Linked DNA regions of Variovorax paradoxus. The main gene of each other region encodes a partner of the protein of the gene in region 2 in a complex. Links are inferred from orthologs where the notes say so. Each region holds a gene or a part of one and is shown on either strand. Other genes may lie near its edges.

What was found.
Region 1: the proteins of QHG62_RS05065 (region 2) and xseA are in contact, whole or in part, in a cryo-EM structure (PDB 8TXR), measured with the Escherichia coli proteins. The link is inferred for Variovorax paradoxus from one-to-one orthologs.

The regions. Positions count from the first base shown.
Region 1 is NZ_CP123990.1:2,463,392-2,478,755, forward strand. Bases 4,754-7,574 are described here. They hold xseA (exodeoxyribonuclease VII large subunit), read right to left. Parts: upstream 6,909-7,574; coding sequence 5,598-6,908; downstream 4,754-5,597. Other genes in these bases: QHG62_RS12000 (helix-turn-helix domain-containing protein), read right to left, coding at 4,754-4,846; QHG62_RS12005 (hypothetical protein), read left to right, coding at 5,166-5,516; QHG62_RS12015 (MotA/TolQ/ExbB proton channel family protein), read left to right, coding at 7,222-7,574. In the rest of the region: QHG62_RS11975 (SIR2 family protein), read left to right, coding at 1-259; QHG62_RS11980 (hypothetical protein), read right to left, coding at 623-1,072; QHG62_RS11985 (VapE domain-containing protein), read right to left, coding at 1,429-3,558; QHG62_RS11990 (hypothetical protein), read right to left, coding at 3,722-3,988; QHG62_RS11995 (hypothetical protein), read right to left, coding at 4,003-4,455; more of QHG62_RS12000, read right to left, coding at 4,643-4,753; more of QHG62_RS12015, read left to right, coding at 7,575-7,854; QHG62_RS12020 (ExbD/TolR family protein), read left to right, coding at 7,916-8,341; lpxK (tetraacyldisaccharide 4'-kinase), read left to right, coding at 8,342-9,364; QHG62_RS12030 (Trm112 family protein), read left to right, coding at 9,345-9,527; kdsB (3-deoxy-manno-octulosonate cytidylyltransferase), read left to right, coding at 9,524-10,294; adk (adenylate kinase), read left to right, coding at 10,430-11,086; QHG62_RS12045 (asparaginase), read right to left, coding at 11,153-12,142; transcriptional repressor LexA, read left to right, coding at 12,216-12,890; QHG62_RS12055 (hypothetical protein), read left to right, coding at 13,029-13,397; QHG62_RS12060 (D-2-hydroxyacid dehydrogenase family protein), read left to right, coding at 13,490-14,497; QHG62_RS12065 (MFS transporter), read left to right, coding at 14,558-15,364. UniProt on the Escherichia coli protein: Bidirectionally degrades single-stranded DNA into large acid-insoluble oligonucleotides, which are then degraded further into small acid-soluble oligonucleotides.
Region 2 is NZ_CP123990.1:1,053,392-1,068,887, reverse strand. Bases 8,434-11,386 are described here. They hold QHG62_RS05065 (exodeoxyribonuclease VII small subunit), read right to left. Parts: upstream 10,067-11,386; coding sequence 9,800-10,066; downstream 8,434-9,799. Other genes in these bases: QHG62_RS05060 (aromatic ring-hydroxylating oxygenase subunit alpha), read left to right, coding at 10,348-11,386; QHG62_RS05070 (polyprenyl synthetase family protein), read right to left, coding at 8,889-9,803; dxs (1-deoxy-D-xylulose-5-phosphate synthase), read right to left, coding at 8,434-8,847. In the rest of the region: QHG62_RS05105 (substrate-binding domain-containing protein), read left to right, coding at 1-294; QHG62_RS05100 (MFS transporter), read left to right, coding at 343-1,782; QHG62_RS05095 (SUMF1/EgtB/PvdO family nonheme iron enzyme), read right to left, coding at 1,817-3,106; QHG62_RS05090 (TRAP transporter small permease subunit), read left to right, coding at 3,299-3,895; QHG62_RS05085 (TRAP transporter large permease), read left to right, coding at 3,908-5,689; QHG62_RS05080 (TRAP transporter substrate-binding protein), read right to left, coding at 5,796-6,878; more of dxs, read right to left, coding at 6,991-8,433; more of QHG62_RS05060, read left to right, coding at 11,387-11,490; QHG62_RS05055 (DMT family transporter), read left to right, coding at 11,513-12,430; QHG62_RS05050 (sulfurtransferase), read left to right, coding at 12,468-13,376; QHG62_RS05045 (DUF2796 domain-containing protein), read left to right, coding at 13,373-13,957; QHG62_RS05040 (ABC transporter ATP-binding protein), read left to right, coding at 13,962-14,717; QHG62_RS05035 (ABC transporter permease), read left to right, coding at 14,728-15,496. UniProt on the Escherichia coli protein: Bidirectionally degrades single-stranded DNA into large acid-insoluble oligonucleotides, which are then degraded further into small acid-soluble oligonucleotides.

The DNA.
Region 1 (15,364 bases), 1.4 Mb from region 2 along the record:
TGGATATGGAAAAGATTGGAATAAAGTCAATCAACTCATTACAAAGCTCAAAGAAACAGAGGGCTTTGACATAAGAGGAAGCGACAATCATTTTCACGTAAGCATTCCTGCAGGAGCAAGAAGCAATCCGCTCAGAAAATATTCGCAAGCAGGACTTGATTTGCTTGCAAAAGTCCGCGATGGCGCTGAACTTCCGGACTTGAAGAACCCAATGGTCACTGGAGAAAAAGCAAAGCCGGCAGATAACGATGAACTTTGATGTCACGACTTCTGCTGCCAGTCTGCGAAGGGGGCTCAGCACAGTACAGCCACCCACCCGGCCCGCCGCTTCATGGGTACCCCATGTGAAGGCCTGGCCAGCCCACCTCCATGTCGAGCCTGCCGCGTGTCGCGCATGGTCGTGATGGGTCATGGATCAGAGGCAGCAGAGCTCAGCTTTCAGGCTCGTCTAGCTGCCCTGTCGCAGAAGCCCCCGGCGCACACGTTATTCCCCTCGGGAACGCCGCCATCTATGCACAGCAATGACTTAGCTCTGCGTCGATATGAGATGAGCTAGACCCGGGTCGCTCGACGCGAAAATCGGCCCGTAGGCGCGCTATCGCCCGAATCGATATCCGAGTACCTACGGGCCGGGAAAACGCGCGCTGCCAGGCTCTGGCAAGGCCGGATCGTCATCAGCGGTTTCGACGCTCGGGGCGGTTTTCGCGGTCGCGTCAGAAATCGTTAGGCCAGTTTCGATGAGCTTCACGGCCTCGGTGCCGAGCCGGTAGGCGTGGCGCTGCGCGCTGATCCAAGGCATCTCATCAATCCGATGAACGTTGTCGGTGCTGACGTGCTGGTCCGGCTTGCCCCAACCTCGATCCAACAAAGCTGACGCGGCCTTTACCTTGGCGTTGAGGTCTTCACTTTGCTCGATAACGTCGATGAGCGCCTTTACGGCTTTCGGAGTCGCCCGCTGCGCCAGCCGGCGCGCTTCGACCATCGGCGGCTTGATCTTGCCGATCTCAAGCTCAGTGCAAACGCCAGCGGCGCACTCTTCAGGCGTCCAATACTCAATGAGTGGTTCTTCCATATTCGCTCCTGTATGCGGGTCCATGCTGATGAGGCTGCGGGCTTTGTCACCCCCCTACCCCCCTCGTTTTCTAAAACTTTCTCCCGGCTCGTTTTCTCCCCTTTTCCTGCAACAAAGCGCCCCCTTTTTCTCTCCCTCCTAAATCTAAAAAGAGAACAGGGGGTGACAGGGGGTAGCGCGTCGAATCCCTTACGCGGCGGGGCTTCCGCGACCCCTCCACCAGGTCCGCCGCACAGGGGGTCGAACCGGGGTCCGAATCGTTTGACAGGGGGTACACCGGCCCAACGGCCCGCTTTCCTACCCCCGGTCCGACTCGCTTGAAGGGGGGTCGCGGCCCGCTTTGAAGGGGGGTCGCGCTAGGCGTCATATTTCTTCGCCTTCACAGAGAACGTCGCGTCAAACTTCGTCTTTTCCATGAACCAGAGTCGCCGCTCGCCCAGCGGATTCTTGTTTGGGTCCGCCTGCTCGAATCCGAGCTTGCGCAGCGGGTTCGTCAGCGCAGTCGCGCCACCGCCCGCGTGCTTAAAACCCGGGGGCATCAGTTCGGTCAGATCGGTGAGCTTGAAGCCAGTGATAACGCGCCCTTTATATGGGCCGCTACGGAGCCGAGGCGCGAAGTTGGCGCCTTCGATCACATCGATGATCTGCTCCATGTTGAGGTCGGTCTTCACGTGCCGCAAGGCGCTCTCGGCCGCACCGTCCACCTCATCGAATTTCTCGCCCGACTCGACCGCGATGAGCGCCGCGCCGAGCAGATCGTCAGCCGCCGCCTCCATGCCCGCGAAGTCGAACTTGCCCCCCACGAAGTCCACTTCGAGCAGGTCCAGCACCGCGAAACGCGTCATGCCTGCCGAGTCTTCAAACAGGAAGTCGGGCTTGTCCACGGGCACATAGAACACGCAGCGCCGGGGCATGTCGACGTTCACGCGCCCGTAGGGCAAGCGGATGTTGTCGACCGCGGTGCTGATATCAGACTTGACGTGTTCGATTCCGCTGCTGCTGAGCGCGGCCATTTCGTCGTGAACCGCAACTAGGCACGAGCCGTAGGTCATCGCGAGGTCTTTGCCCGCCGAGTTCGCCTTGGAAACGAGCGCAACATTGCTCTGCCCAACGATACTGTTCATGAAGAACGTCTTGCCGATGCCCTGCGGTCCGGCGAGACAGAACGCCGTGCGCATCGAGCACCCGGGACGAAGCGCACGCCCCACCACAGCCATCAAGAACTTCCGACCCCAGCGACAGTTCCACGGTGTGTCCGGCGCGCGTAAATATCGCAACGTCCAGGCATTGAGCGCGTCGTCAGCGGCCTGCATTGCCTCCGTGCCCCCCTCGCGCAACCGATCCGCCGACGCACGCACGCGGTCATTGAACGGTGAGCGCTGGTCCCGCGCGATCCGACTGGCAATAGCCTCGCGCATGGCTTGGCTCGTGATAGTGCGCCCACTGCCATTGAAACCGAGCTGCTTCTGAAAAAAGTGCAGCATGTCGTTGTCGCCCACGTTCTCGACCAGTTCCGCATCGCCGAACATCGCGCGTCTGCGGTCCCGATCAAGCCAGAGTCGGCCACGAAACTCCGGGTGAGACTCCAGCAGTCGGTCGAAGTTGTAAGCAATCGCCTGCGGTAGTTGCCGTTCCTCGCCACGCCGCCCGACCGACTGGGTGATCAACTGGTATTTGCGCGCCAGTGCCTCTGGGTTCTCTGGCAGGGTCAATGTCGATTGCTCGACTACCCCGGCCATCACGGTTTCGTATCCGACCTCGGCCACCAGATCATCGAACTTCGCGCCGACGCGCAGACTCGACAGATCCATGATGACCACGTCCACGTCAAGAACCATGAGCGCGGCGGCGAACGCGGAGTAGGCTTGGCCGACGTTCGTATTGGTCTTGTAGTCGGCATCCGGCCAGACCCGAACCTTCACGCGTTGGCCAGGACATGCGGCTTGAATGCGGGCGACTTCGCTGACGATCCACGGGTGGATTTGCCCCTTGTTCTCCGGGTCGCCCCAGCTATTGCAGCCGGCTATGCCGATAGCGCACTGAGCACCCTTCACGACCGCGCATGCGGTCTTCTTTTCGCCCTCGTGGATATCAAGGATCGCGGTGGTCGTGCCATCGACTCGACCGGGGTGCATGTACGGGATTGAGGCTAAAAAACCAGCAGTGCGCTTCGACGGGCGCACGTACTTTTTTGTGCTGATCTCGTACGGGGTGCCCGCTTTGAAGCGCGGCTTGCGCACGGTGACCTGCTCACACTGCGCACCGTCTGGATTCCAGTACGGAAATGCATAGTGCATCGACACCCAGACCGCCATGTTCTGGGCGTCTTTCTGACCGTCATCGATGATCTGAACGTCTGGCCAAGGCGTGCGCCCTTCGCCCATGACAGCAAAGGCCGCCATGTCCTCCGGCTTGAGCCCGGATTTCGCCAGATCATCTTGCATCCACTTGACGGCTGGGTTGTGGATGTCGAGCACGGCGCTCACGGTGCACCGCCCTTCCCGCCGATCTGCTGCATCTGCCGCCGCGCGCGGCGAGGCGGCGTCTTGGGTGGGTACCCGGGTGCGTAACCTAGCATTCCCGGCCCGGGCGGAGTGGTTCGATCCTGGGAGGGAGGCCGTGCCAGTGCGCGTTTGAGGCTGGGCGCGGTCATGTCAGCCCCCTGCTCTGTTTGACTTTGATTTCCTCCATGAGCGCAACAGCACGTCGGCGGATTTCGGCGCGAGACATGATGGCTTCGGGGTATGTTTCTGCCGCTCGCTGCGCTGCCGCTGCTTTTACCTGCCGCTGCACGCGCATCCGCATGCGGTTTTGAGTGAGGGTTTCGACCGAGCCGCTGCTGTCGACCAAACTCCATGTATTCGTGGCGCGGTGGTAGCGGACTTCGATTAGGTTTCGCAGGATTTGATCGGTCATGATCTGCTCCTGCCCTATAGAAGGCCCATGCGCCGTTGGGTGTCTTCTACGTCTTTTCGATTGGCCTCGGCGCGGGCCGCGTACTCATCCTGCATTTCCTTCAGGGCAGCGTCGGCCTCGACTTTGGCACGGTGCTTCTTCTGTTCCTCTTCTAGCTTGAGAAGCACGCGCTGCTCCTGCTCTTTCCTCCTCGCGGCGGCACGAAGGGGAGCGGCGTCACGCCATTCGCGAAGACGCCTAAGCCAATCGTTCGCTTCGGCCTCGTTGTAAAGGTGCGCCCCACCAATGCGATATGACGGCTCGATTCTCGGCGCATCGACTTGACTCAAAATCACCCGCAAATGACCGGCGGTGGTTCCCACGCGTGCCGCCAAGTGGGCGAAGGTGACGAAGCCGGGCAAGGGCGAGTCAGGGTCAGCCCTTGGGATGTTGTCCGGGACTTTTGGCAACTGCGATGCATTGGCCATTTGAAAATCTCCATGCGGCAGCCCAACCGGGAGGTTGAAACTGCGAAACGTTGAGGGGGAGCCCGGTGGCCGCCACAGGCGCGGTCCGGGGCGAAAGGTTGTTAACCCGCGAGGACTAATACCTTTAGATCGTAGAGAACGAACGAGCCGAACGCGAGCGCTTTCCTCGCGTGAGAGCCGTCTTTCGTTATTGAGGAAGCGGCTTAATGCAGGCCTCGACCTCGACTCTTTTGTAGAGCAGTCGGCGTCCGAACTTATGTCGTGGCGGCAGATGAGGCTTGCGCTTCGTGTAGGCAACGTGCAATGCGTTCTCGCTCGTGCGCAGCAGCGCGGCGACCTCGCGATGGGTGAGGTATTCGGGCGTGGCTTCGCCCTGACCTGATTTCGTCATGATTTGATCCTCGGGATGAATTGATGCGGGGGCATGTTCGTGACCGTTGCAGTCACTGGCCGGGGCCGCTCCCGATGGCGCCTGCTGGCGCTATCCCGAGAGTTGGTCGAAATTCAAGTTCCGACTGAACGAGCGCGCTTCCCAACGCGACGGGAAAATTCTCCCACAAAGACTTCCGTTGCGCTACGTTGAATCTCCTGCTGAATGCACGTGCGCTTCACTCTGATATGAGCGGATATGTCTAGGTCTTTCCAGAACACACGCCCCAGAATTTCTTGTCGGACGAACGTATTGCTTCGTCACCAACGGAAAGCAAACCATGACCGACTTCAACCTGACCATCGGAGCGCCCTCTTCCAAGCGCCTGAGCAATCTGCCTGCGGCGAAGTATTCGACTGCACCGCGAACCAACCAATTCGAGGCCACTGTTAATGGCGCGCCGTCGCCTGCTTGGACGACCGAGGGCAAGGGCAAAGCCCAAGCGGTCAATTGCTACGTTTATTTCCGCCATGACGGCACGCTCTACTTCGTGAAGGTCCCAAGCCCCAAGGAACTCACCGCTGCACGCGAGTCGCTCGTCATCACCACCGACACATGGGAAGAAGAGCAAACCAAGGCACCTTCGCGCCCGGTCACGAAGCGTCGCCGGGTTGCCAAGAGCGCGGCCTAATCGACCGCTAGCTCTAGCTGCTGCCTAGCGAAATCTCCGGGAGGGCGCGCCGTATAAGGGATCGCGGATTCTAGAAAGGAATCACGCGCCCGGCGTCGGACGCGGTCCCGTTTCGCCGGACCTTACGGTCAGGTCGACCGAGCCATCGGCGAGCCGCGCGACCACGGCATCACCGGCCTTCAGCTTCTTTGCACTGACGATCGCGCGCCCGTCGGGGCCGGTGAGCCAGGCATAGCCACGCTGCAGCACCAGCGCCGGATCGAGCAGCCGAAGGCGCAAGGCCACGCGCTCGAGCCGCTCGCGCCGCTGCGCAAGCGCGCGTTCGAGCTTCAACGGGAAATCGGCGGAAATGGCGCGCGGCACATGCGCAAGGCGCTCGGTTCTCGATAGCAACGCATAGCGCAGGCGCTGGGAATGGTGCGCCAATTGAAGCTGCTGGCGGGCCACCAGTGTCGAAGGCCGTCCAAGCCGCGCGGCCGCCTGGTCGAGCCGCTGGCCCAACACATCCAGCCGGGTACCCACTGCGTCGCTGAGCCGCTCACCCAGCAGATCGAGTGCGCCGAGCCACATCGCCTGCGGGGCACTGACGAGTTCCGCGGCGGCCGTGGGCGTGGGTGCGCGCAGATCGGCGCAAAAGTCAGCAATGGTGAAGTCTGTTTCATGCCCCACCCCGCAAATCAGCGGGACCGGGCTTTGGACAATGGTGCGAGCCAGGGTTTCGTCGTTGAAAGCCCAGAGGTCTTCGATGGAGCCACCGCCTCGCACCAGCAGGATGACATCGACAGCGGGCTCCAATGCGTAGAGCGACTGCAGCGCACGCACTAGCTCTGCCGGAGCACCTGCGCCCTGAACCGCCGCTGGCGCCAGAACCACCGGAATGTGCGGCACGCGGCGCCGCAATGCGGTGACAACGTCGTGCAAGGCCGCTGCGCCCAGCGAGGTCACCAAGCCCACGGCACGCGGCATGGTGGGCAGCGCCCGCTTGCGGCCGGCATCGAACAGCCCTTCGGCTTCGAGCCGCGCCTTGCGCTGCAGAAATTGCTCGAACAATGCCCCTTGCCCGGCGCGCTGCAGGCTTTCGACCACCAGTTGCAGGTCGCCGCGCGGCTCGTACACCGCCAAGCGCCCACGCACCTCGACCTGGTCCCCGTCGCGCGGAGAAAAATCGAGCAGGCCGGCGGCCCGCCTGAACATTGCGCAGCGCAGCTGGCCGGACTGGTCCTTGAGCGCGAAGTAACAATGTCCACTTGAGGCACGCGAAAAACCCGAGATTTCGCCACGCACCGCAACCGGGTTGAACCGCGCGTCGAGCGCATCGGCAACCGCCCGGCACAGCGCGCCTACCGCCCAGATCCGCGGGCCGGGTGTGGCATTCGGTTCACGCAAGTTCACAAATCGCGAAAGTGGCCGGCAACCACTCTTCCACAGTGAGCGGCCACCCACCGGCGGCGAGGGCCCGATACGAAACAGGCGCACGGTTTGTCGTGCAAGCCGTTGATTTCATTGAAAAAAGTGCTGCTCAAAATTCAATCGATCTAATGGAAAGCCCGTGCCATGCGGGTCTTGGCACGTTGCGCCACGGGTTAATCACAAAGTTATCCACAGAATCTGTGCGTCTTTGCTTACAAGCAAACAAGCCGCATGGCGATGGTGGGCTCGGTGGATAATCGCCGCGCATTTGCAGTCTACGGGCCGGAGGATTTTCTTGTTTTCCATCATAGTTGCCGCGGGCTGGCCGATTTGGCCATTGCTCGCTTGTTCGGTCATCGCGCTCGCGCTGGTTATAGAACGTTTCACAAGCTTGAAGACCGTGAAGGTCCTGCCGCCCAAACTGCTCGACGAGGCGATGACCGTCTCGCACGGCTCGGTTCCGGGCCCCGACGTAGTGACCAAGCTCGAACGCAATTCGTTGCTCGGGCAGGTGCTGGCCGCCGGCCTTCGCGCACTCAACGCCAATCCCCGCTGCACCGAAGACGACCTTCGTGCGGCCATGGAAGCCTCGGGCCGCACGGTGGCGCACAAGCTGGAGCGCTATCTGCCGGCCTTGGCGACCATCGCGTCGGCGGCGCCGCTGCTCGGCCTCCTGGGCACTGTGATCGGCATGATCGAAATCTTCGGTTCGCAGTCGCCCGGCAGCGGTGCGGTGGGTTCCGGAAATCCGGCACAGCTGGCGCACGGCATTTCGATTGCGCTCTACAACACGGCCTTCGGCCTGATCGTGGCCATTCCGACCCTGATCTTCTGGCGCTATTTCCGCAGCCGGGTCGACGAATACCTGTTGAATCTCGAATTGTCGGGCGAGCGCTTTGCCCGCCATCTGAACGCGCTGCGGAAATGATGGCCGTCCCAACGCTTGCCATTGCCGGTCTTGACGGAGACCGGGCATGAGCCGCGGCCGCATGCATTTCCGCCACGGCGCGCGGGACGAGCCCGAGATCAACCTGATCCCGTTCATCGACGTGCTGCTGGTTGTTCTCATCTTCTTGATGCTGTCGACCACCTACAGCAAGTTCACGGAGATGCAGCTGCGCCTGCCAACGGCGGACGTCGACTCGCAGCGCGACTATCCCAAGGAAGTGATCGTGGCGGTGTCGGCCGATGGCCGCTACTCGATCAACAAGACGCCGCTTGCCGACCGCAATGTGGCGACGGTGGCCGCCGCTCTCGGCGCGGCAGCAACGGGCGGCAAGGACAGCGTGGTCATCATCAGCGCCGACGCCAGCAGCCCGCACCAGGCCGTGATCACGGTCATGGAAGCAGCTCGCCGGGCCGGGCTGGTGCAGATCACCTTCGCAGCCCAATCGACGGCGCAAGCGGGACGCTGAGTGCCGCCCTACGGCAGCAGCAGTCACAGCGCATCGGCCTCGCGGCTGCAGCGCGCGTGGCTGCATCGCGGTGTGCTGGCTTGGCTGCTTTGGCCGCTGTCGCTTGTCTATGCGGCGCTCTTCGCATTGCGAAGCTGGTTCTACCGGCTGGGATGGCTGAAAACCGAACGCGTACAGGTTCCCGTGATCGTCGTGGGCAATGTCATTGCGGGCGGTGCCGGCAAGACACCGGTCGTGATGGCCGTGGTTCGGCATCTGCAGGCGCGCGGGCTGCGTGTTGGGGTGATCTCGCGCGGCTATGGCCGGCATACCGACGATTGCCGTGAGGTGCTGGACGAAAGCGACCCGCGGGACGTGGGCGACGAACCGGCGCTGATCCGCCATGCGACCGGCGCGCCCGTTTTCGTGGCGCGGCGCCGCGTCGAAGCCGCACGGGCGTTGCTGGCGCGGCATCCGGCCACGCAAATCATCGTGAGCGACGACGGGCTGCAGCACCTTGCGCTTGCGCGCGATATCGAGATCTGCGTGTTTGACGACCGCGGCGTCGGTAATGGCTGGCGGTTGCCCGCAGGTCCGTTGCGGGAGCCTTGGCCGCGCCGGTGCGACCTGGTGCTTCACAGCGGGGAGCGGCCGGCATTCGACGGTGGCTACACCGCGACACGCGCATTGGCGCAAGAGGCCATGACGGGCGATGGCAAACGTGTACCGCTGAGTGCTCTCGCGGGCAAGCCCGTATCTGCACTGGCAGCCATTGCACGCCCTGAAGCGTTTTTCGACATGCTGCGCACGCGCGGCCTCACGCTGGCCGAGACCTTCGCCCTACCCGACCACTACGATTTTGCCGACTGGCAAGCGCCCGCCAATACCGGACACCCGCTGCTCTGCACCGAGAAAGACGCGGTCAAGCTCTGGCGCAAAGCACCCGGCGCGCTTGCCGTGCCGCTGCGTTTCGAGCCCGCACCGGAATTCTTCGCCGCGCTCGACGCAAAGCTATCATCGCTCGATGGATACCAAGCTGCTTGAACTGCTCGTCTGCCCCGTTACCAAGGGCCCGCTGACCTGGAACGCCGAAAAGCAGGAGCTCTGCTCGCGCAGCGCCCGCCTTGCCTATCCAGTGCGAGACGGGATTCCGGTGCTGCTCGAGAACGAGGCGCGCACGCTGTCCGACGAAGAGCTGGGGCTGTGAGCTTTACCGTTCTGGTGCCGGCGCGCCTGGCTTCGACCAGGCTGCCCAACAAACCGCTGGCGGACATCGCCGGTTTGCCCATGGTGGTGCGCGTGGCGCAGCGGGCGAGCCAATCGACCGCGCTGCGGGTGGTGGTTGCAGCGGACGACCTTTCCATTGTCTCGGCATGCAAGCAGCACGGCGTGGAGGCCATCCTCACGCGCCAGGATCATCCGAGCGGCACCGACCGCCTTGCCGAGGCCTGCGAACAACTCGCACTCGATGGCGGCGACATCGTCGTCAATGTGCAAGGCGACGAGCCGCTGATCGACCCTGCGCTGATCGACGCTGTTGCATCCGCGCTCGCCCTTCGCGCGGAGGCCGCCATGAGCACCGCGGCCCATGAAATCGATTCGCTCGATGACTTCCTGAACCCGAACGTGGTGAAGGCGGTGCTCGACGCAAAGGGCAATGCGCTGTACTTCAGCCGCGCGCCGGTTCCCTGGTGGCGCGATGGTTCCGTCAACCGGGTGCCAACCGCGCTGCCTAGCCCGGCACCACTGCGCCACATCGGCATCTACGGGTACCGCGCGGGTTTCGTGCGCAAGTTTCCTTCGTTGCCGCCGGCTCCGGTCGAGGCGACCGAAGCGCTGGAGCAACTGCGTGCGCTCTGGCACGGGCATCGCATCGCGGTGCATGTCACCCATGCGGCTCCCGGCCCAGGCATCGACACGCCCGAAGACCTGGCCCGCGTGCGCGCACTGTTCGCAGCCAGGCCGACGCCCTGAAGCATCGCGCCGCAGGGCGGCTGTAACGGAAATTCTTCACGCTGTCGCATGCTATCCTCGACGCAATTCCGCCCTGCACGGCTCCCGGGCCGCCGCTTGGTGCGACACAAGATCTAAGAACCGTCCGAGGACACCATGAGACTAATTTTGCTGGGCGCGCCCGGGGCGGGCAAAGGCACGCAAGCGGCCTTCATCTGCCAGAAATACGGCATTCCTCAAATTTCGACCGGCGACATGCTGCGCGCAGCCGTCAAGGCCGGCACACCGCTCGGCCAGCAAGCCAAGGCGGTCATGGAATCGGGTGGCCTGGTGAGCGACGACCTCATCATCAACCTGGTGAAGGAACGCATTGCGCAACCCGATTGCGCCGACGGTTTCCTGTTCGACGGCTTCCCCCGCACCATTCCGCAAGCCGACGCCATGAAGGCGGCGGGCGTCAAGCTGGACTACGTGCTCGAAATCGACGTGCCTTTCAGCGACATCATCGAACGCATGAGCGGCCGCCGCTCGCATCCCGCATCGGGCCGCATCTATCACGTCAAGTTCAACCCGCCGAAGGTCGATGGCAAGGACGACGTCACGGGCGAAGAGCTGATCCAGCGCAAGGATGACGAGGAAGAAACCGTGCGCAAGCGGCTCGAGGTGTACAGCCAGCAGACGCGTCCGCTGGTCGACTACTACTCGGCCTGGGCCAAGGCCGATCCGGCTTCGGCGCCTAAATACCGTGCCATCAAGGGCGTCGGCACGGTCGAAGAAATCACCCAGCGCGCGCTGGCTGCACTGAGCAACTGAAGTTCACGCGCAGGCGCGCGGCTGCAGCTGCGCCGCCTGCTTGCCTGTTTTGCGTGTTGCCGCCGCTCAGGCGGCCTTCTCGATCAGTTCCAGCATCAACGCAATGCGCGCCTTGACCGGCGTCAAGGCACCGGCATCGCGCAGCTTGTCATCAGGCCTCGGAAGAATGCGCCCGCTCGCGCAACGTGTGGCGCGCAACACGGCGACCCCCGCATCCTGCGCGCGAAGCGCGGCAGCCTCCAGCGCATGGTGCACCGTGCCGTTGCCAGTCGCGGCCAACACCAGCCCGCGCACCGGCTCGGCGACGCCAGCTGCGCGCTCCTGAAGCAGCAAATCGACGACGGCCCCGTTCGCACCGGCGTGGCTGGTGAGAATTTCGACTCTCGGCCATTGCGACGTGGCATCTTCCTTGGCTTCGAGGATTTGCGAGTTCTTGCTTGCGTGTGATCGAGGCCAGTCCCGCAGGCGCCGTACCGCGCCCTCTTCCACATAGCCGACCGGACCGGCGTCGCCCGATGCAAATGCATCCTGCCGGTAGGTGTGCACCTTCTGAACATCCGTGGCGCCGTGAATCACGCCCGCGCAAACCACCGTTACACCCTGTGCCGCCGGCGTTGCCGCAACTGCGATGGCGTCGCGCACGTTCTGCGGGCCGTCGGGCGAAAGCGATGTAGCAGGACGCATGGCGCAGGTCAGCACCACGGGTTTGCCGGGTGAAAGCACGGTTTGAAGAAAGAAGGCCGTCTCTTCCAGAGTGTCGGTGCCGTGCGTGATCACTACGCCGGCTACGTCGGCCTCGGCCAGCCAGAAGGCGCAACGCCGGGCGAGCTGCAGCCAGACGCCGGGTTCCATGTCCTTGCTGTCGAGCTGCGCCACCTGTTCGGCCCCGAGCTCCAGGCCTTCGGGTGCCTCGATGCCGCCCAGCAGGTCTGCCACGCCAACTTGCCCGGCCGTGTAGCCGATGTTGTCGCCGCCGCTCGCGGCGCGGCCGGCAATGGTGCCGCCCATTCCCAGAACCACAATGCGCCGCAGGCTCGGCGAAAGCGAATTAACCATGGCTTGCCAACTTTTAAAAACTGGTTAAAAATACAGGTACTGGATATCTAGCCAGTGCCGCAAGGAACAACATATGCAGTTCGCCGTGAAGCTTACCGCCCGCCAGCAGCAAATCCTGGACCTGATCCAGAGCGCCATCGCACGCACCGGCGCTCCGCCTACGCGAGCCGAAATTGCCAATGAGCTAGGCTTCAAGTCGGCCAACGCGGCCGAAGAGCATCTGCAGGCACTGGCTCGCAAGGGCGTCATCGAACTCGTCAGCGGCACCTCGCGCGGCATCCGGCTCAAGGGCGATGCGCTGCGCTCGCTCAACGAGTCGCGCAACAACCAGTTCTCGCTTTCACTGCCCGGCATGGCGCAGCTGGCACTGCCCCTCATCGGCCGTGTGGCGGCGGGTTCGCCCATCCTCGCGCAAGAACACGTCGACCAAACCTACTATGTCGAGAACACGCTGTTCCAGCGCCAGCCCGATTACCTGCTGAAGGTGCGCGGCATGTCCATGCGCGACGCCGGCATCATGGACGGCGACCTGCTGGCGGTGCAAGCCACCAAGGAAGCCCGCAACGGCCAGATCGTGGTGGCGCGCCTCGGCGACGAAGTCACGGTCAAGCGCCTCAAGCGCAACAAGCAGGTCATCGAACTGCATGCCGAAAACCCCGACTATCCGACCATCGTGGTCCAACCTGGCGAGCCCTTCGAAATCGAAGGCCTGGCGGTCGGCCTCATTCGCAACACCATGCTGATGTAGGCCTTGCGGCCTGCCCAGAGCAGCACCCTATCCGGTCGCCACAGGTGGCGGGCGTATGGCGCGAAGTCGCCATCACCCTGTTGCGCCCGATCAAAGAAATCCTGCCTGTGTTCAACCTCATACTTTTTTGGAGTTCACATGGGAATCGCCCTCCTCGCCATCGCTGATTTGTGGATGCCGCTGCAAACGCTTGCAAACCGGCTGCTGCCGGCGCGCCGTCCGCGCCGCCGCGACAACGGCAGCGCCTCCGCAGGGTTGCGCTACGTCGCGGTCCGGCCGGCATGCACGGCTCGCGCCCATGGCGCGGCCACCCCCAAAGCCGCTCCGGCACCCGTACGGCCGCTGCGCGTCATTCGCGTGGTGGATGGTCCCCGGGGTGAAAAGTGCAGCGCCAACCGCATGGTGATTTCGGGCCGCATGGCCGATGTTTGCGCCGAACTCGACCGGTTGGCGGCCCTCGAGGCCATGGAAGCCGCCAGCACCGCGCCCTCCACACACCTGCACTAGCCCCATGCAAACCCCGGTGACCACTGCCCGGGGCGGGTATCCAAACGTTCACACGCGCGTCATGCCAATGCTGCGAGGCACAATGGCACGCCATGAACATTGTGATCCTCGACGATTACCAGGACGCCGTGCGCAAGCTGCGCTGCGCCACCAAGCTGGACGCGTACGCGGCCAAGGTCTACACCAACACGGTCAAGGGCATTGGTCAACTGTCCATTCGCCTGAAGGACGCCGACGTGATCGTGCTGATCCGCGAGCGCACCCACATCTCGCGCCAGCTAATTGAAAAGCTGCCCAAGCTCAAGCTCATTTCGCAGACGGGACGGGTGGGCAACCATATCGACGTCACTGCGTGCACCGAACGGGGTGTGGCGGTGGCCGAGGGCACCGGCTCTCCCCAGGCGCCCGCCGAACTCACCTGGGCGTTGATCATGGCGGCCATGCGGCGCTTGCCGCAGTACATCAGCAACCTGAAGCATGGCGCGTGGCAGCAATCGGGGCTCAAGTCGGCCTCGATGCCGCCCAACTTCGGACTGGGCTCGGTGCTCAAGGGCAAGACGCTCTGCATCTGGGGCTACGGCCGCATCGGCCAGCTGGTGGCTCGCTACGGGCAGGCCTTCGGCATGCAGGTCGTCATCTGGGGCCGCGAGGCAAGTTGCGCCAAGGCCAGGTCCGACGGCTTCCAGGTGGCGCAGAACCGGCACGAGTTCTTTGCCGCCGCCGATGTGCTGTCGGTGCACCTGCGGCTGAACGAGGAAACCGTGGGCCTGGTCACGCTAGAGGACCTTTCGCGCATGAAGCCGACGGCGCTGTTCGTCAACACCTCCCGTGCGGAACTGGTCGAGCCCGATGCCCTGCTTGCCGCCCTCAACCGCGGGCGTCCGGGGCTGGCAGCCGTCGACGTGTTCGAGAGCGAGCCGCCGCTGCAGGGGCACGCCCTCTTGCGCCTCGAGAATTGCATCTGCACGCCGCACATCGGCTACGTGGAGCAAGACAGCTACGAGAGCTATTTCGGGCAGGCCTTCGACAATGTGGTGAGTTTCATCAAGGGCAATCCCACCAACATCGTGAATCCAGGCGCGCTGCAGGTTCGCCGGTGAGCTCATGAGCCGCCGGGCCGCCCCACGGCGAATACCGCAGCCGAAGGCAAAGGTTCTCCGGTGAGCCACCCTGCGCCCCGGGGCGCGCTCTGGGCGCTGCTGGCCGGCAATTTCGTGATCGGCACGGGCGTGATGGTGGTGCCCGGCACGCTCAATGAAATCAGCACGTCGCTGGCGGTGACCGTTGCAACTGCGGGTCAGTTGATCACGGTTGCCGCGGTCGTGATGTGTCTCGGCGCGCCGTTGCTGGCGGCTGTTGTCGCGGGCTGGGACCGTCGCCATCTGCTCGCCCTCACCCTTGTCTGGTATGCCGCCGGGCACATCGTTTCGGCGTTGATGCCGAGCTTTGGCGCCCTGCTGCCGGTGCGCATGCTCACGGTGGTGGCACCTGCAGTCTTCACGCCACAGGCCGCGGCGTGCGCGGGCATGCTGGTGGCGCCAGAGCAGCGCGGACGGGCTGTGACCTTCGTCTTTCTCGGCTGGTCGATGGCCTCGGTGCTGGGCCTGCCGCTGGGCGCGCTGATCGGCGGCCACCTGGGCTGGCGCATGGCTTTCATGGCGGTGGCAGTGCTCAGCGTGGTGAGTGCGGCGTCCGTCTGGCTGACGCTTCCGAGCGGCATCCGGCCTGCTGCCCTCACGGCGGCAGCGTGGTCGCGCGTGCTGCGAAGCCCGGTGCTGATGGGCATCGTCTCGGTCACGGCGCTGCAGGGCGCCGGGCAATTCGTCCTGTTCAGCTATTTCGGCCCCATCCTGAAGCAGAACTTTGGCGCAGACCCCACGACGCTGAGCCTGATGTGGGCCTTGTTCGGCGCCTTCGGGCTGGTGGGCAACATGCTCGTGAGCCGCTTCATCGACCGCGCGGGCGCG
Region 2 (15,496 bases):
CACGCGGTGGCGTCGGGCCAGGCCGATGCAGGGCTCGGGGTCGAGTCGGCAGCCCATGCCGAAGGCCTCGGCTTTGTGCCGCTGGTGCATGAGCGGTATCACCTGGCCTGCTTGAAGTCGGCACTCGAGCAACCCGCAATGCGGGCGCTGGTGGATGTGCTGCAGAGCGCAAGCTGGCAGCACCTGCTTGGCACCTTGCCCGGCTATGAGCCCGCGGGCAGCGGCGAGGTGCAGTCGCTCCGGGCCTTGCTCCCCTGGTGGACCTTCCAGCGGGAGAAGGCGCGCAAGCGCTGAAGTTGCCGCCGGAGCTTCGCGCTGGGCCGATAAGTTAAGGTTGTGCCCATGACGGATGCTGTGCATAGCGACATTCCGGCCCGGCTCGACCGCCTCCCCTGGTCGCGCTGGCATTGGCGCGTGGTGATCGCGCTTGGCGTGGCCTGGGTGCTCGACGGCCTCGAAGTGACGCTGGTCGGCTCCATAGGCGCCGTGCTCGAGCGGCCCGACACGCTGGGCCTCAGCGCCGCCGAGATCGGCTGGTCGGGTTCGATCTACATCGCGGGCGCGGTCATCGGCGCCTTGCTCTTCGGCCGGCTTACCGACCGGCTCGGGCGCAAGAAACTCTTTCTCGTCACGCTGGTGGTCTACACGCTGGGCACGCTGGCCACGGCGTTCTCACCGGATTTCGCTTTTTTTGCGCTCTGCCGTTTTGTCACCGGCCTAGGCATCGGCGGCGAATACGCGGCCATCAACTCGGCCATCGACGAGCTCATTCCGGCACGCGTGCGCGGCCGCGTCAACCTTGCCATCAACGGCAGTTTCTGGATTGGCGCGGCACTTGGGGCCGCACTCAGCCTGGTGCTGCTCGATGCGCGCGTGATCGGCCCGGTGTGGGGCTGGCGCGCCGGCTTTGCGCTGGGCGCGGTGCTGGCCGTGGCCATCCTGCTGGTGAGGCGCAACGTGCCCGAAAGCCCGCGCTGGCTGATGGCGCATGGCCGCACGGACGAGGCGCTGCGCATCGTCGAGGCCATCGAGGCCGAGGTTCGGGCGCAGCACGGTCCGCTGCCGGTAGCCGAAGGCCGCGTGGCCTACGCCGGCGGGCGCCACCGCAGTCCGTCGATGCGCGAAGTGGCGCATGTGCTGCTGCGCCGGTATCGCGAGCGCAGCGTGGTCGCGGTGGCGCTGATGGTGTCGCAGGCCTTTTTCTACAACGCGATCTTCTTCACCTACGCGCTGGTGCTCACGCGCTTCTACGGCGTGGCCGAAGACAACGTGGCGCTCTATATCTTTCCGTTCGCGCTGGGCAATGTGCTCGGGCCGCTGCTGCTGGGGCCGCTGTTCGACAGTGTCGGCCGCCGCAAGATGATTGCGCTGACCTACGTGCTTGCCGGCGTCGGGCTCGCCTTTACCGGATGGGCCTTCATGATGGGCTGGCTCGACGCACGCAGCCAGGCGCTGTGCTGGTCGGCGGTGTTCTTCCTGGCCTCGGCCGCGGCCAGCTCGGCCTATCTGACGGTGAGCGAAGTGTTTCCGCTCGAGATGCGGGCCATGGCCATCGCCATCTTCTACGCAATCGGCATGGGCGCCGGCGGCTTCGTGGCGCCGGTGCTGTTCGGCGCTCTCATCGAAACCGGCAGCCGCGGCGCCGTGATGGTGGGCTATGCCATTGGCGCCGCGCTGGTCATCGTTGCGGGACTGCTGGCGTTGCGCTATGCGGCCGATGCGGAGCGCAAGCCGCTGGAGGAAGTGGCGCCACCGCTTTCTTCGGACGGCGGCGGCCACTGAGGCGACGCGAGTTACGCGAGGGCTCCGAGGCGAATCAGAGGCTGCAGGTCCGGAAGCCGAAGAAACCGTCGTCGCGTCCCGGCAGTGCGAAGCTGCGCCGCCGCGGGGAGCGCAGGCGCGCACGGGTCGCGAACGAGGCACCGCGCAGGACGCGGGCCTTGCCGAATGCCGGGGTCGGATCGAACTCGCCGCCGCCGCTCCATGGATCGGCCCAAAAACCCGGCCATGGCCGCAGCGTGCCCGCGGTCCATTCATGCACGTCCGACCAGCGAAAGCCACGCCGGGCCGCCGTCTGCGCGGCAATCTCCCATTCGACCTCGGTCGCGATGCGACGGCCGGCCCAGCGCGCCCAGGCATCGGCCTCCCACCAGCTCAGGTGCACCGCGCTGTGGTGGCCCGCCGCACGCACGGTTGCACCGAAACGGTGCTGCAATACCGAGCCGCCGGTGCCGTGGCGGGCCGCGCCAATCTGCTCGACATGCCGCGGCCCGCGGCGTCCTTCAACCTGCGCAGCCAGCCAGCGCCAGCCTTCCGGATGCCAGAGTTCCTCGCGGTCGTAGCCGCCTTCGTCGACAAACTCGATGAACTGGTTCCAGGTCACGGGCTGTGCGTCGATCTCGAATTCGGGCACGTCGACGCGGTAGGCGCCCTGCTCCTGCGCAAAGGCAAACCCGCAGCCTTCGGGCAGGCCAAGCTCCCACTGCGTGGCGGGCAGCACCAACGGCTCGCGCGTGACCGAAATCGGCAGTTGTTCGATCCCAAGAGGCAGCCCCAGCGTTTGCGCCATGACGATGAACTGTTCTCCGCGCAGGTCTTCATGGAAAAGCGCAAGGCGGTAGAAGTACAGGCCGGGATCGGTCTCGGCCGCATGCTCCAGCAGCTCGAGCGTGCTCTCCAGTGTTTCGAGCAGATAGGCCTTGGTCTGGCCGAGGTCCGGCAGGGCCGGCGACCAGAGCTGCTGCCGCGTGGCCTGGGCCGGGTCCCACCAGCCGTCGGCGTTGGGGTCGATGGCAGCCAGCCGCGTTGGGCGCACCGGGCAGTCGGCGCCGAACGCGCGTTGCGTGTTGCGGCCAATCCACCATTCGGCAAACCAGCCGATGTGCCCGGCCAGCCACACCGGCGGCACCACGCCCGCGTCGTCCGTGGGCGGCACTGCAAGATCGGGCGAAGCCAGCGCCTCTTCGTAGAGCGACAGCAGGTGGAGCGTGTGGTTGCGCGCGTCCATGAGGGCCAGCGACAGCAGTTCGCGGCCGGCGCGCCGCATCTCGGGCGAGTCGATGGAGTGCGGCAGGCCCGCGGGCAACAAAGGCGGCGACGATGGCATGTTTCATTATGGCGAGCGGCGGCACCAGCGCGGCGCACGGCGAGCGCGTCTACGGGAATACACCGCCCGGCTGCGCCCGAAAACGGCTTTCCGCGCCGATAAAATCGCGCGTCCGCAAAAGCCCCGACCGCCGCTCGCCGGCCGAGTCCGGGCCGCTTCTGCATCCAAGCATCCATTCTTCTGGAGAAGAGCATGAATTTCCTGCTCAGATTTTCGCGCGCGGTCGATTGGCTGAACGGCCAGATCGGCAAGTACGTGATCTGGCTCATCCTTGCGTCCACCGTGATCAGCGGCGTCAATGCCGTGATTCGGAAGGTGTTCAACGTCAGCTCCAACGCCTATCTCGAAGTGCAGTGGTACCTGTTCGCCGCGTCCTTCCTGATTGCCGCGGGCTATACGCTGCTGAACCAGGAGCACGTGAAAATCGACGTGATCCTCAGCCGGCTGTCCAAGCGTGGCCAGATCTGGGTCGACATCATCGGCTTCAGCTTGTTCCTTACGCCGGTTTGCCTGGCCATCCTCTGGTACGGCATTCCGTTCTTCCTGCAGGGCTATCGCTCCGGCGAAATGTCGAACAACGCCGGCGGGCTGATCCGCTGGCCGATCTACGCCATGATCCCGCTGGGCTTCTCGCTGCTGATGCTCCAGGGCTGGTCCGAACTCATCAAGCGCATCGCGTTCCTGCAGGGCCGCATCGGCGATCCCACGCAGAAGCGGGAAGAAAAGACCGCCGAAGAAGAACTGGCGGAGTCCATCCGCCGGCTCGCCGAATCCAACGCCAAAGGCTGAGCGGTAGCACCCATGGAATTCATTACGCAAAACTTCGCCCCGATCATGTTCGCGGGGCTGATCGTCTTCCTGCTGTTCGGCTTTCCGGTGGCGTTCAGCCTCGGCGCCTGCGGCCTCTTCTTCGGCTTCGTCGGCGTGGAGCTCGGCCTCTTGCCCGAGGCGCTGCTGCAGGCGCTGCCGCTGCGGGTGTTCGGCATCATGCAGAACGACACGCTGCTGGCCATTCCGTTCTTCACGCTCATGGGACTGATCCTGGAGCGAAGCGGCATGGCCGAAGACCTGCTCGACTCGATCGGACAGCTCTTCGGCCCAGTGCGCGGCGGCCTGGCGCTGGCGGTGATCTTCGTGGGTGCGCTGCTTGCGGCCACCACCGGCGTCGTCGCGGCCTCGGTCATCTCGATGGGCCTGATCTCGCTGCCGATCATGCTGCGCTACGGCTACGACCGGCGCATCGCGTCGGGCGTGATCGCGGCTTCGGGCACGCTGGCGCAGATCATTCCGCCTTCGCTGGTGCTGATCATCATGGCCGACCAGCTTGGCCGCAGCGTGGGCGACATGTACAAGGGCGCGTTCGTGCCGGGCTTCATGCTGACCGCCATGTACGCGGGCTACGTGATCCTGCTGGCCATCTTCAAGCCCAAGTGGGTTCCGGCCCTGCCGCTCGAAGCACGCACCTTCCGCGAGCCGAGCGGTAGCAGCGGCCTGCCCTCGCTGCTGGTGCTGACCGCCCTTGCCACTGCGGCGGCCGTGTTCTTCGCCAAGCACATTGCAGACGTCCACACCTGGTGGACCGGCCAGCCCGTGACCAGCGTAGCCACCGATGAAACCATCGTCGTGTCGATGTGCGTCGGCGTGATGCTGGCCTTTTTGATCGCGGTGGCCAATCGCCTGCTACGGCTGCGCCTGCTGTCGCGCATTGCCGAACGCGTGACTTTCGTGCTGATCCCGCCGCTGCTGCTCATCTTCCTGGTGCTGGGCACGATTTTCCTTGGCGTGGCCACCCCTACCGAAGGCGGTGCCATGGGCGCGCTCGGCGCCTTCATCATGGCCATGGTGCGCGGCCGGCTCAGCATGAGCCTCCTCAAGCAGGCGCTCAACACCACCACCAAGCTGTCGTGCTTCGTGGTGTTCATCCTGATCGGCTCGACCATCTTCAGCCTGGTGTTCCAGGGCGTAGACGGGCCGCGCTGGGTCGAGCACCTGCTCACCGGCATGCCAGGCGGCCAGCTCGGCTTCCTGATCCTGGTGAACGTGCTGATCTTCTTCCTGGCGTTCTTCCTCGACTTCTTCGAGCTCTCTTTCATCGTCGTGCCGCTGCTGGCCCCCGTGGCGCACAAGCTGGGCATCGACCTGATCTGGTTCGGCGTGCTGCTGGCTGTGAACATGCAGACCTCGTTCATGCATCCGCCTTTCGGCTTTGCGCTGTTCTACCTGCGCAGCGTGGCGCCCACGAAGGCCTACAACGACAAGGTCACCAACGAACGCATCGAACCCGTCACCACCATGCAGATCTACTGGGGAGCCGTGCCGTTCGTGCTCATCCAGATCATCATGGTCGGCCTGATCATCGCGTTCCCGGCCATCGTCTCGAGCGGGCTCGACAAGGAGGTAGCGGTCGACCTCGACAAGATCGGCGCCGAGATGCAGGCCAACATGCCGAAGGACGATTCACAGCCCGCCCCCGAGCCCGAGGCCGGCGCCTCGGCACCGGCCGGCGCCGAAACGCCTGCAGCGGAAGAAGACCCGATGAAGGCCATGCAGGAACAGCTCGACCGGGACGCCGGCAAGAAGTAGTTCGAAGAAAGCCCCTGCGCCCCCCGGGTCGCAGCGGCGTACTTTTCGGAGACGCAAAAAAAAGCCCCGCGACGCGGGGCTTTTTGCTGGCCGGAATGAATCCGGATCAGAGCTTGAGCGTGGACATGAACGAGTCGAAGCGCGATTCCGCAAAACGGAACCAGAGCACCTGGTCGCGCTGGAAGCTGCGGAAGTCGGCGTAGATCTTCTTCCATTCAGGGCTCTTGGCATCATTCTCGGCATAGACCTCGAGCGAAGCCTTGTAGGCGGCGTCCATCATGGCTTGCGAGAACGGCAGCACCTTGGTCTTGGCGGCCACAAGCTGCTTGAGCGCGATGGGGTTCAACGCGTCGTACTTGGCAAGCATGTCCGACGATGCCACGGCAGCGGCGGCTTCCACGATGGCCTTGTTCTCGGCCGAGAGGCCGTCCATGGCCTTCTGGTTGATGAAGAAGTCCACTTCCGGACCGCCTTCCCACCACCCCGGGTAATAGTAGAACGGCGCGACCTTGTTGAAGCCGAGCTTCTGGTCGTCGTACGGTCCCACCCATTCGGCGGCGTCAATGGTGCCCTTTTCGAGAGCCTGGTAGATCTCGCCGCCCGGCAGGCTTTGCGGCACGGCGCCCATCTTCTGCATGACCTCGCCGATCAAGCCGCCGCCCAAGCGCATTTTCATGCCCTTGAAATCCGCCACGGACTTGATTTCCTTGCGGAACCAGCCGCCCATCTGGCAGCCCGTGTTGCCGCCGGCGAAGCTCACCATGTTGTACTTGGCGTAGAACTCGTTCATGAGCTTGCGGCCGTTGCCGTGCATCATCCACGCGGTCATCTGGCGCGAGTTCAGGCCGAACGGAATGGCCGAGCCCAGCGCGAATGCGGGGTTCTTGCCGTAGAAGTAGTAAGGCACGGTGTGGCACATCTCGACCGAACCGTTTTGAACGCCGTCCACCACGCCGAAGGGAGGCATCAGCTCGCCGCCGGCATGAACCGAGATTTCGAACTTGCCGCCCGACATGGCCTTGACCGCCTTGGCAAACACTTCAGCGCCGCCGTAGATGGTGTCCAGCGACTTGGGAAAGCTGGAGGCCAGGCGCCAGCGGACGGCGGCTTGCGCATGAACTGCGGGCGCAATGCCGGCGGCCAGAACGCCGGCAATGCCGGCGTTTTTGATGAGGGAACGACGATCCATTGAATTCACTCCGAGTGCATTGGAAAAAACGAAACGCGGCTTGTGGCCGCGTCGACGACTTTCGTAAGTCGCCGCGATTGTAAAAACGTGCTTACAGGCAGCCCGCCGGGGTTTACCCTGCGACGGAACCGAAGCGCTGCGCAATCGAGGCTTGGATGCCCGCTGCGTCAAGGCCGATGGACGCGAGCAGCTTGGCCGGATCGCCATGCTCGATGAAGCGGTCCGGCAGCCCCAGCTGGAGCACAGGCTTCTGAACGTTGGCCGCCTGCAACGCCTCGAGCACCGCACTGCCCGCGCCGCCCATGACGGCGCCCTCTTCGAGCGTGACGATGGCGTCGTGCGTGCCTGCCACCTGCAGCAGCAGGTCGACGTCGAGCGGCTTGGCCCAACGCATGTTGACCACGGTTGCGTCGAGCGATTCGGCTGCGGTGAGCGCCGGGTACAGCAAGGTGCCGAATGCAAGGATTGCAATGCGCTTGCCTTCGCGGCGTACTTCGCCCTTGCCGAACGGCAGCGAATCGAGCGCCAGGTGCGGCGTAACGCCGGCGCCCGATCCGCGCGGATAGCGCACGGCCACCGGGTGGTTCTGTTCGTAGGCGCTCGAGAGCAGCTGGCGGCATTCGCGCTCGTCGGCCGGGCACGCAATGCTCATGTTGGGAATGCAGCGCAGGAACGGAATGTCGTACGCGCCCGCATGCGTGGCGCCGTCGGCACCCACGAGGCCCGCCCGGTCCAGCGCAAACACCACAGGCAGGTTCTGGATTGCGACGTCGTGAATCAGCTGGTCGTAGGCGCGCTGCAGAAAGGTCGAATAGATGGCGACCACCGGCTTCAGGCCTTCGCATGCCAAGCCGGCCGCAAACGTTACGGCATGCTGCTCGGCAATGCCGACGTCGTAGTAGCGATCGGGAAAGCGCTGTTCGAACTCGACCAACCCCGAACCTTCGCGCATGGCCGGCGTGATGCCCACCAGGCGGCCGTCGTGCGCGGCCATGTCGCAGAGCCACTGGCCGAAGACCTGCGTGAAGGTCTGCTTGGCCACTGCGGCCGACTTGACCAGGCCCACCTGCGGATCGAACTTGCCCGGCCCGTGGTAGGCCACCGGGTCGGCCTCGGCGAGCTTGTAGCCCTGCCCCTTCTTGGTGACCACGTGCAGGAACTGCGGGCCGTCCAGGTGCTTGAGGTTTTCGAGCGTGGGCACCAGCGAATCGATGTCGTGCCCATCGATGGGGCCCACGTAGTTGAAGCCGAACTGCTCGAACAGCGTGGCCGGAACCACCATGCCCTTGGCATGCTGCTCGAAGCGCTTGGCCAGCTCGAACAGCGGCGGCGCGGCGCGCAGCACGCTCTTGCCCACGTTCTTGGCGGCGGCGTAGAAGTTGCCGCTCATCAGCTGCGCAAGGTAGCGGTTGAGCGCGCCGACCGGCGGGCTGATCGACATGTCGTTGTCGTTCAGGATCACCAGCAGCTTGCAGTCGCACACGCCGGCGTTGTTGAGCGCCTCGAAGGCCATGCCGGCGGTGAGCGCGCCGTCGCCGATGATGGCCACGGCATGGCGGTCTTCGCCCTTTTGCTTGGCGGCCATGGCCATGCCCAGCGCGGCCGAGATGCTGGTGGACGAATGCGCGGTGCCGAAGGTGTCGTATTCGCTCTCGCTACGCTGCGGGAAGCCCGAGATGCCGCCGATCTGCCGCAGCGTGGGCATGCGATCGCGCCGGCCCGTGAGGATCTTGTGCGGATAGGTCTGGTGGCCCACGTCCCACACCAGCCGGTCGTGCGGCGTGTTGAACACATGGTGCAGCGCCACGGTGAGCTCCACCGTTCCGAGATTGGAACTCAGGTGCCCGCCGGTGCGCGAAACGTTGTCGAGCACGCAGGCGCGCACTTCGTCGGACAGCTGCTTGAGCTGGGCCCGGTCGAACTGCCGGATGGGCGAGGGATCGTGCAGCGTGGGAAGCAGCGGGGCCATGGGAGCGTCGTGGTTCTTCTTGTCCATCTGTTCAACAGAGTTCATCGGTCGCGGTCGACGACCATGTGCGCCAGCGCACGCAGCGCTGCCGTGTCCGCCAGGCCGCTGCGCTCCAGGGCCGCAAGCGCTTCGGCGAGCAGCTGCCTTGCCTGCGCGCGCGCACCGTCGAGGCCCCACAGCGAAACATAAGTGGGCTTGTCTGCCGCAGCGTCCTTGCCCGCCGTCTTGCCGAGGGTTTGCGAATCGGCCGTCACGTCGAGGATGTCGTCGACCACCTGGAACGCCAGGCCGATGGCCGCGCCGTAGTCGCGCAGCGCCGCCAATGCCGCGGGCGCCACGCCGGCCGCGCAGGCCGCACCCATTTCGACACTGCCCTGCAGCAGCGCGCCGGTCTTCAGGCGGTGCATTTCACGCAGCTGCGCTTCGTTCAGCGCCAGGCCCACGCTGGCAAGGTCGATGGCCTGTCCGCCGGCCATGCCCTGGCTGCCGGCGGCGCGTGCCAGCAGCCGGCACAGCGTGGCCTGGATCGATGCGGGAATTTCGTCGCCTTCGGGCGTCAGCAGTTCGAATGCCAGGGCCTGCAGGGCGTCGCCGGCCAGCAGCGCATCGGCTTCGCCGAATTTCACGTGCACCGTGGGCTTGCCACGCCGAAGCACGTCGTTGTCCATGCACGGCAGGTCGTCGTGCACCAGCGAATAGGCATGGATGAGTTCGGTTGCGCAGGCCGCGCGCAGCGCAGCGGCCGCATTGCCGCCGACTGCTTCGCTCGCGGCCAGAACCAGCAAGGGCCGAAGCCGCTTGCCGCCGTCGAGCACGGCATAGCGCATGGCGTCGCCAAGCAGCACAGGTGAATCGACGCCGACCCAGCGCGAAAGCGCCGCTTCGACACGCGCCAGATGCGGCTCGCTCCAGCCTGCCAGACGGGCGGCGTCCCAATCGGCCACGGCGGCGCTCATTCGGCGGTCCAGGGCTTGAGGCTGCCCGCGTCCAGCACCTTGATCTGGTCTTCGACCGCCTGGAGCTTCTCGCGGCAGAAGGCGAGCAGCGCGGCGCCGCGCTGGTAGCTGCCAAGCAACTGGTCGAGCGGCAGCTGGCCGGATTCGAGCTCTGCAACCAATTGTTCCAACTCCTGGAGCCCGGCTTCGTAGCTGGCCGGCAGCGGTCCGGTGTCGGGCGAGGTCGCCGCGCTGGAGGCGGCGGAAGAAGGAACCTTGGGCATGCGGGAGAACAAGTATGAAATCGGGCATTTTAGGGCGGGGAACCGAATGAGCGCCGCTCGCCCCGCTGTGGCCGTTGCATGGCGTCGCCGACGGCCACGGGAACGCTTCGCGATCTGCAGCAAGGGCATACAAAAGGCTGCGGGCGCCGCGATGGCCCCTTGGGTACAATCGCGTGTTCCCCTGCCGGCCGCGCCGGCACAACTCTCGGGCCGTTGCCTTCCCAGACGGCGCCTTCCGTTTTTCTCTTTTTCTCCCTGTGGGGAGCTTGGTCAGGTCCTCCATGTCTGATTTAAGTCTTCAACTGCAGCAGGCCACGAGCCAACTTCCAGTTTCCGCGTACTTCGACGAGTCGCTCTACGCGCGCGAAATGCAAACGCTGTTCGCGCAAGGCCCGCGCTACGTGGGCCACCGCCTGGCCGTGCCCGAGCTCGGCGACTTCCACACCCTGCCGCAGGAGCATCAGGGCCGCGCGCTGGTGCACACGCCCAAGGGGGTGGAGCTCATCTCCAACGTGTGCCGCCACCGGCAGGCGCTCATCCTGCAGGGCCGCGGCCAGCTCGACAACCAGACCGGCGGCAATATCGTTTGCCCGCTGCACCGCTGGACCTACGCCGCTAGCGACCCGCGCACCACGGGCACGCTGATCGGCGCGCCGCATTTCGACCAGGACCCCTGCCTCAATCTGCACAACTACCCGCTCACCGAGTGGAATGGCCTCCTGTTCGAGCGCGGCGCAAACGGCCTCGGGCGCGACGTGGCGGCCGATATGGCCGATCTCGGCCCCCGCGCCGACCTGGACTTCACGGGCTACGCATTCGACCGCGTCGAACTGCACGAGTGCAACTACAACTGGAAGACCTTCATCGAGGTCTACCTTGAGGACTACCATGTCGGGCCGTTCCACCCGGGCCTTGGCAGCTTTGTCACCTGCGACGACCTGCGCTGGGAGTTCAACCGCAACTTCTCGGTGCAAACCGTGGGCGTAGCCAACCGGCTCGGCCGCGCGGGCAGCCCCATCTATCAAAAGTGGCAAGAGCAGTTGCTCAAGTACCGCGAAGGCAAGCCGCCGAAGTACGGCGCGATCTGGCTCACCTACTACCCGCACGTCATGGTCGAGTGGTATCCGCATGTGCTCACGGTATCGACGCTGCACCCGGTGAGCCCCACCAAGACGCTCAACATGGTGGAGTTCTTCTACCCCGAGGAAATCGTCGCGTTCGAGCGCGAGTTCGTCGAAGCCCAGCAGGCCGCCTACATGGAAACCTGCGTGGAAGACGACGAGATTGCCGAGCGCATGGACGCCGGCCGCCGCGCGCTGATGCTGCGCGGCGACGACGAGAGCGGCCCTTACCAGAGCCCCATGGAAGACGGCATGCAGCAGTTCCACGAGTGGTACCGCAGCGCAATGCAGCAGAACGCCTGAGCCCGTAGTGCAAGCGCTCTGGATGGTGCTCGGCGCCTTCTTGTTCGCCACCATGAGCGTGGTGGTCAAGGTGGCTTCGGTGTGGTTCAACAGTGGTGAGATGGTGCTCGGGCGCGGCCTGATCGGCATCGTTTTCTTGTGGCTGCTGGCGCGCAACCGCGGTGTTCCGCTGGCCACGCGCTATCCGGGCATGCACGCCTGGCGCAGCACCATTGGCGTGGTCTCGCTCGGCGCATGGTTCTACGCCATTGCGCACATGCCGCTGGCCACGGCCGTCACGCTCAACTACATGAGCAGCGTGTGGATCGCGGCCTTTCTGGTCGGCGGCACGCTGCTGGCCTGGGTGCCGGTGCCCGGACGCGACGGCCGCGTGGAGCGGCCGCCGCTGCAGGGCACCCTTGCGCTGACCGTGCTGGCGGGATTCGTGGGCGTGGTGCTCATGCTCAAGCCCAGCGTGGATGCGAGCCAGGGTTTCGCAGGGCTGCTCGGTCTGCTTTCCGGGCTTACGGCCGCATTCGCCTACATGCAGGTGGTGGCGCTGTCGCGCATCGGCGAGCCCGAATTGCGCACGGTGTTCTATTTCGCGGTCGGATCGGCCGTGGCCGGCGCGTTTGCCACCGCCGCCACCGGGTTTTCTGGCGGAAATTCATGGACGTGGCAGCATGCGCTGTGGCTGTTGCCGATCGGCCTGTTGGCCGCCCTGGGGCAGCTTTGCATGACGCGCGCCTATGCCACCGCAAAGACCCAGGCCGGTACGCTGGTGGTGGCCAACCTGCAGTATTCCGGCATTGTCTTTGCGGCGTTCTACAGCGTGGTGCTGTTCGACGACCGCATCGACGCCGCCGGCTGGGCCGGCATGGCGCTCATCATCGTGAGCGGCATTGCGGCCACGGTGCTGCGCCAGCGCGCAGTGCCCAAGGCGCCGGCAGAAGAACACTGAACCGCATCGAACCTCATCGACAACGAAGGAGCCCGCCATGTACACAACCCTCGTCAGCGTCGAACAACTCCAGCAACTGCAAGCTGGCGACCTGCCCCTCATGGTTTTCGACTGCAGCTTCGACCTCATGAAGCCCGAGGCAGGCGCGCAGCAATATGCCGCCGCCCACATTCCGGGCGCGGTGTATGCCAACCTCGACACCGACCTCAGCGCAAAGCACGGCATGCCCGGCGCGCACGGCGACGTGGTGGTGGCACAGGAAGACGGCGTGCCTGCCTCGGGCGGCCGCCACCCGCTGCCGAGCCGAGAAAAGTTTGCGGCCTGGCTTTCGAGCGTCGGTTTTTCCAACGAGATGCAGGCGGTGGTGTACGACCGCAACGGAGCCAACTACTGCGGCCGCCTGTGGTGGATGCTCAAGTGGATGGGCCACGACGCGGTGGCGGTGCTCGACGGCGGCCTGCAAGCCTGGCAGGCCGCGGGCGGCAAAGTCACCGACCGCGAAGAGCCCGCGCACTTCCAGTCGAACTTCGTGCCGGGGGAGCCGCTTGCAAAGCTTGTGACCACCGACACTGTGGTGGGCCGGCTCGGCCAACCTGACCAGCAGCTGATCGACGCGCGGGCTGCCGCGCGTTATCGCGGAGAGGTGGAACCTCTGGACCCGATCGCGGGTCACATCCCCGGGGCCCTGAACCGGCCCTTCGCCGAAAACCTCGGCCCCGACGGCAAATTCAAGCCGGCCTCGCAATTGCGTGCCGAGTTCGAAGCACTGCTTGCGGGACGCGATCCGGCGACGGTTGTCCACCAATGCGGCAGCGGCGTGAGCGCTGTGCCCAACCTGCTTGCAATGCAGATCGCAGGGCTTGGGACGACCGCGCTCTATGCCGGCAGCTGGAGCGAATGGAGCAACACGCCGGGGCTGCCGACCCGGCAAGGCGCTGAACCATGAAGCACATCCGACTTCGACGACGCATTTCATCCGGACTCGCATTCGCTGCTGCAGCACTGTTCGCAGCCCCCTTTGTTTCCGCGCAGGCCCAGCAGCAGCATGCGCATGTGCACGGGCAGATGAAGCTCGACGTGGCCATCGACGGCCCCACGGTGGTGATCGACATGGAGTCGCCGCTCGACAACATCGTGGGCTTCGAGCGCGCGCCCAAGACCGATGCCGAGAAGAAAACCGCCGAAGAAGCCATTGCCCAGCTGCGCGCGGCCGACAAGCTCTTTGCCATCGACCCGGCCGCCAACTGCAAGCTCGGCCCGGTCGACCTGCGCTCCAGCGCGTTGGGCCTCGGCAACCCCGACCCGAACGAGCCCCCCGGCCATGCAGACCTGGACGCCACCTTTTCCTTCAACTGCACCAATGCGGCCGCGGCAAAGTTCATTGACGTGAACCTGTTCAATGCCTTCAAGGGCACGCGCCAGATCGATTCGCAGATTGCTTCGGCGCAGGGGCAGTTCAAGCGCCAGCTCAAGCGCCCGGCCGGCGCCCAGGCCGGCCAGCCCGTGCGCCTTGGCTGGGGCAAGTAGAACTGTGGGCACCGCCCCCCAGGCCGAGTCGGCGCCGCTGCGCGTGGTGCTGGCTGCCGAAGCGCTGCGCTTTGCATGGCCGGGCATGAAAACGCCCTGCATCGATATAGAGGCTTTTCGCATCACTGCCGGCGAGCTGGTGTTCCTGCACGGCCCGAGCGGCTGCGGCAAGAGCACCCTGCTGTCTTTGCTGGCGGGCGTGCTGGTGGCCGATGAAGGCCGCGTGACGCTGCTGGGGCACGACTGGTCGCAGCTCTCCGGCGCCGCGCGCGACCGCTGCCGCGTTGCGCACGTGGGCTATATCTTTCAGCAGTTCAACCTGCTGCCGTACCTGAGCGTGCTCGACAACGTGCTGCTGCCCTGCCGCTTCTCGCAGCGGCGCGAAGCGCAGGCCGCGCGCAGCGGCAGCTCGCGCGGCTCACGTGACGAGGCCGAGCACCTGCTCGACCAGATGGGCCTCGACCGCAACCTGTGGAAGCGCCAGGCCATGCAGCTTTCGGTCGGCCAGCAGCAGCGGGTGGCAGCGGCACGTGCACTCATCGGCCAGCCCGAGGTGGTGATTGCCGACGAGCCCACCTCCGCGCTCGACGAAGACCGGCGCGAGGCCTTTCTGGACGTGTTGCTCACGGCCTGTGCAACCCACCAGAGCGCCCTGGTGTTCGTGAGCCACGACCAGCGCATTGCGCAGCGCTTTGCCCGCCACGTGCTGCTGCCCGACATCAATCGCGCAGCGACCGCGGCAATGGCGGCGGACGCATGAAGGCCCACCCATGAGCGCTCTTTTTTCCATTGCCTGGCGCAGTGCATGGAACCGCCGTTTCACGCTCGCGCTCACTGTGTTCTCTATTGCGCTGTCGACTTTCCTGCTGCTGGGCGTGGAGCGCATTCGCACCGAACTGCGCGAGAACTTTGCGTCGTCCGTTTCCGGCACCGACCTGATCGTGGGTGCGCGCACGGGCTCCACGCAGTTGCTGCTGTATTCGGTGTTCCGCATCGGCGCCGCCACCAACAACATTTCCTGGAAGAGCGTGCAGGCCCTGGCCGCGCACCAGGGCGTCGACTGGGTGGTGCCGCTTTCGCTGGGCGATTCGCACCGGGGCTTCGCGGTGCTGGCCACTTCTCCCGAATACTTCACCCGGTTCCGCTACGGCAACCGCCAGCCGCTGCAGGTGCGCGAAGGCAAGCCCTTCAGCGCACTGTTCGACGCGGTGGTGGGCGCCGAAGTGGCCGACAAGCTCGGCTACCACGTCGGCCAGAAGATCACCCTTGCCCATGGCAGCGGCGAACTCAATGCATCGGAGCACGCCGACAAGCCCTTTACCGTGGTCGGCGTGCTCGCGCGCACCGGCACGCCGGTCGACCGCACAGTGCACATCGGGCTCGAGGCGATGGAAGCCATTCATCTTGAATGGGTGGGCGGTGCACCCATGCCCGGCGTGAAGATTCCAGCCGAGCAGGTGCGCAAGTTCGACCTCACGCCAAAGAACGTGACGGCCGCCCTTGTCGGCCTGAAGAACCGCTCGGCCGTGTTCGGCGTGC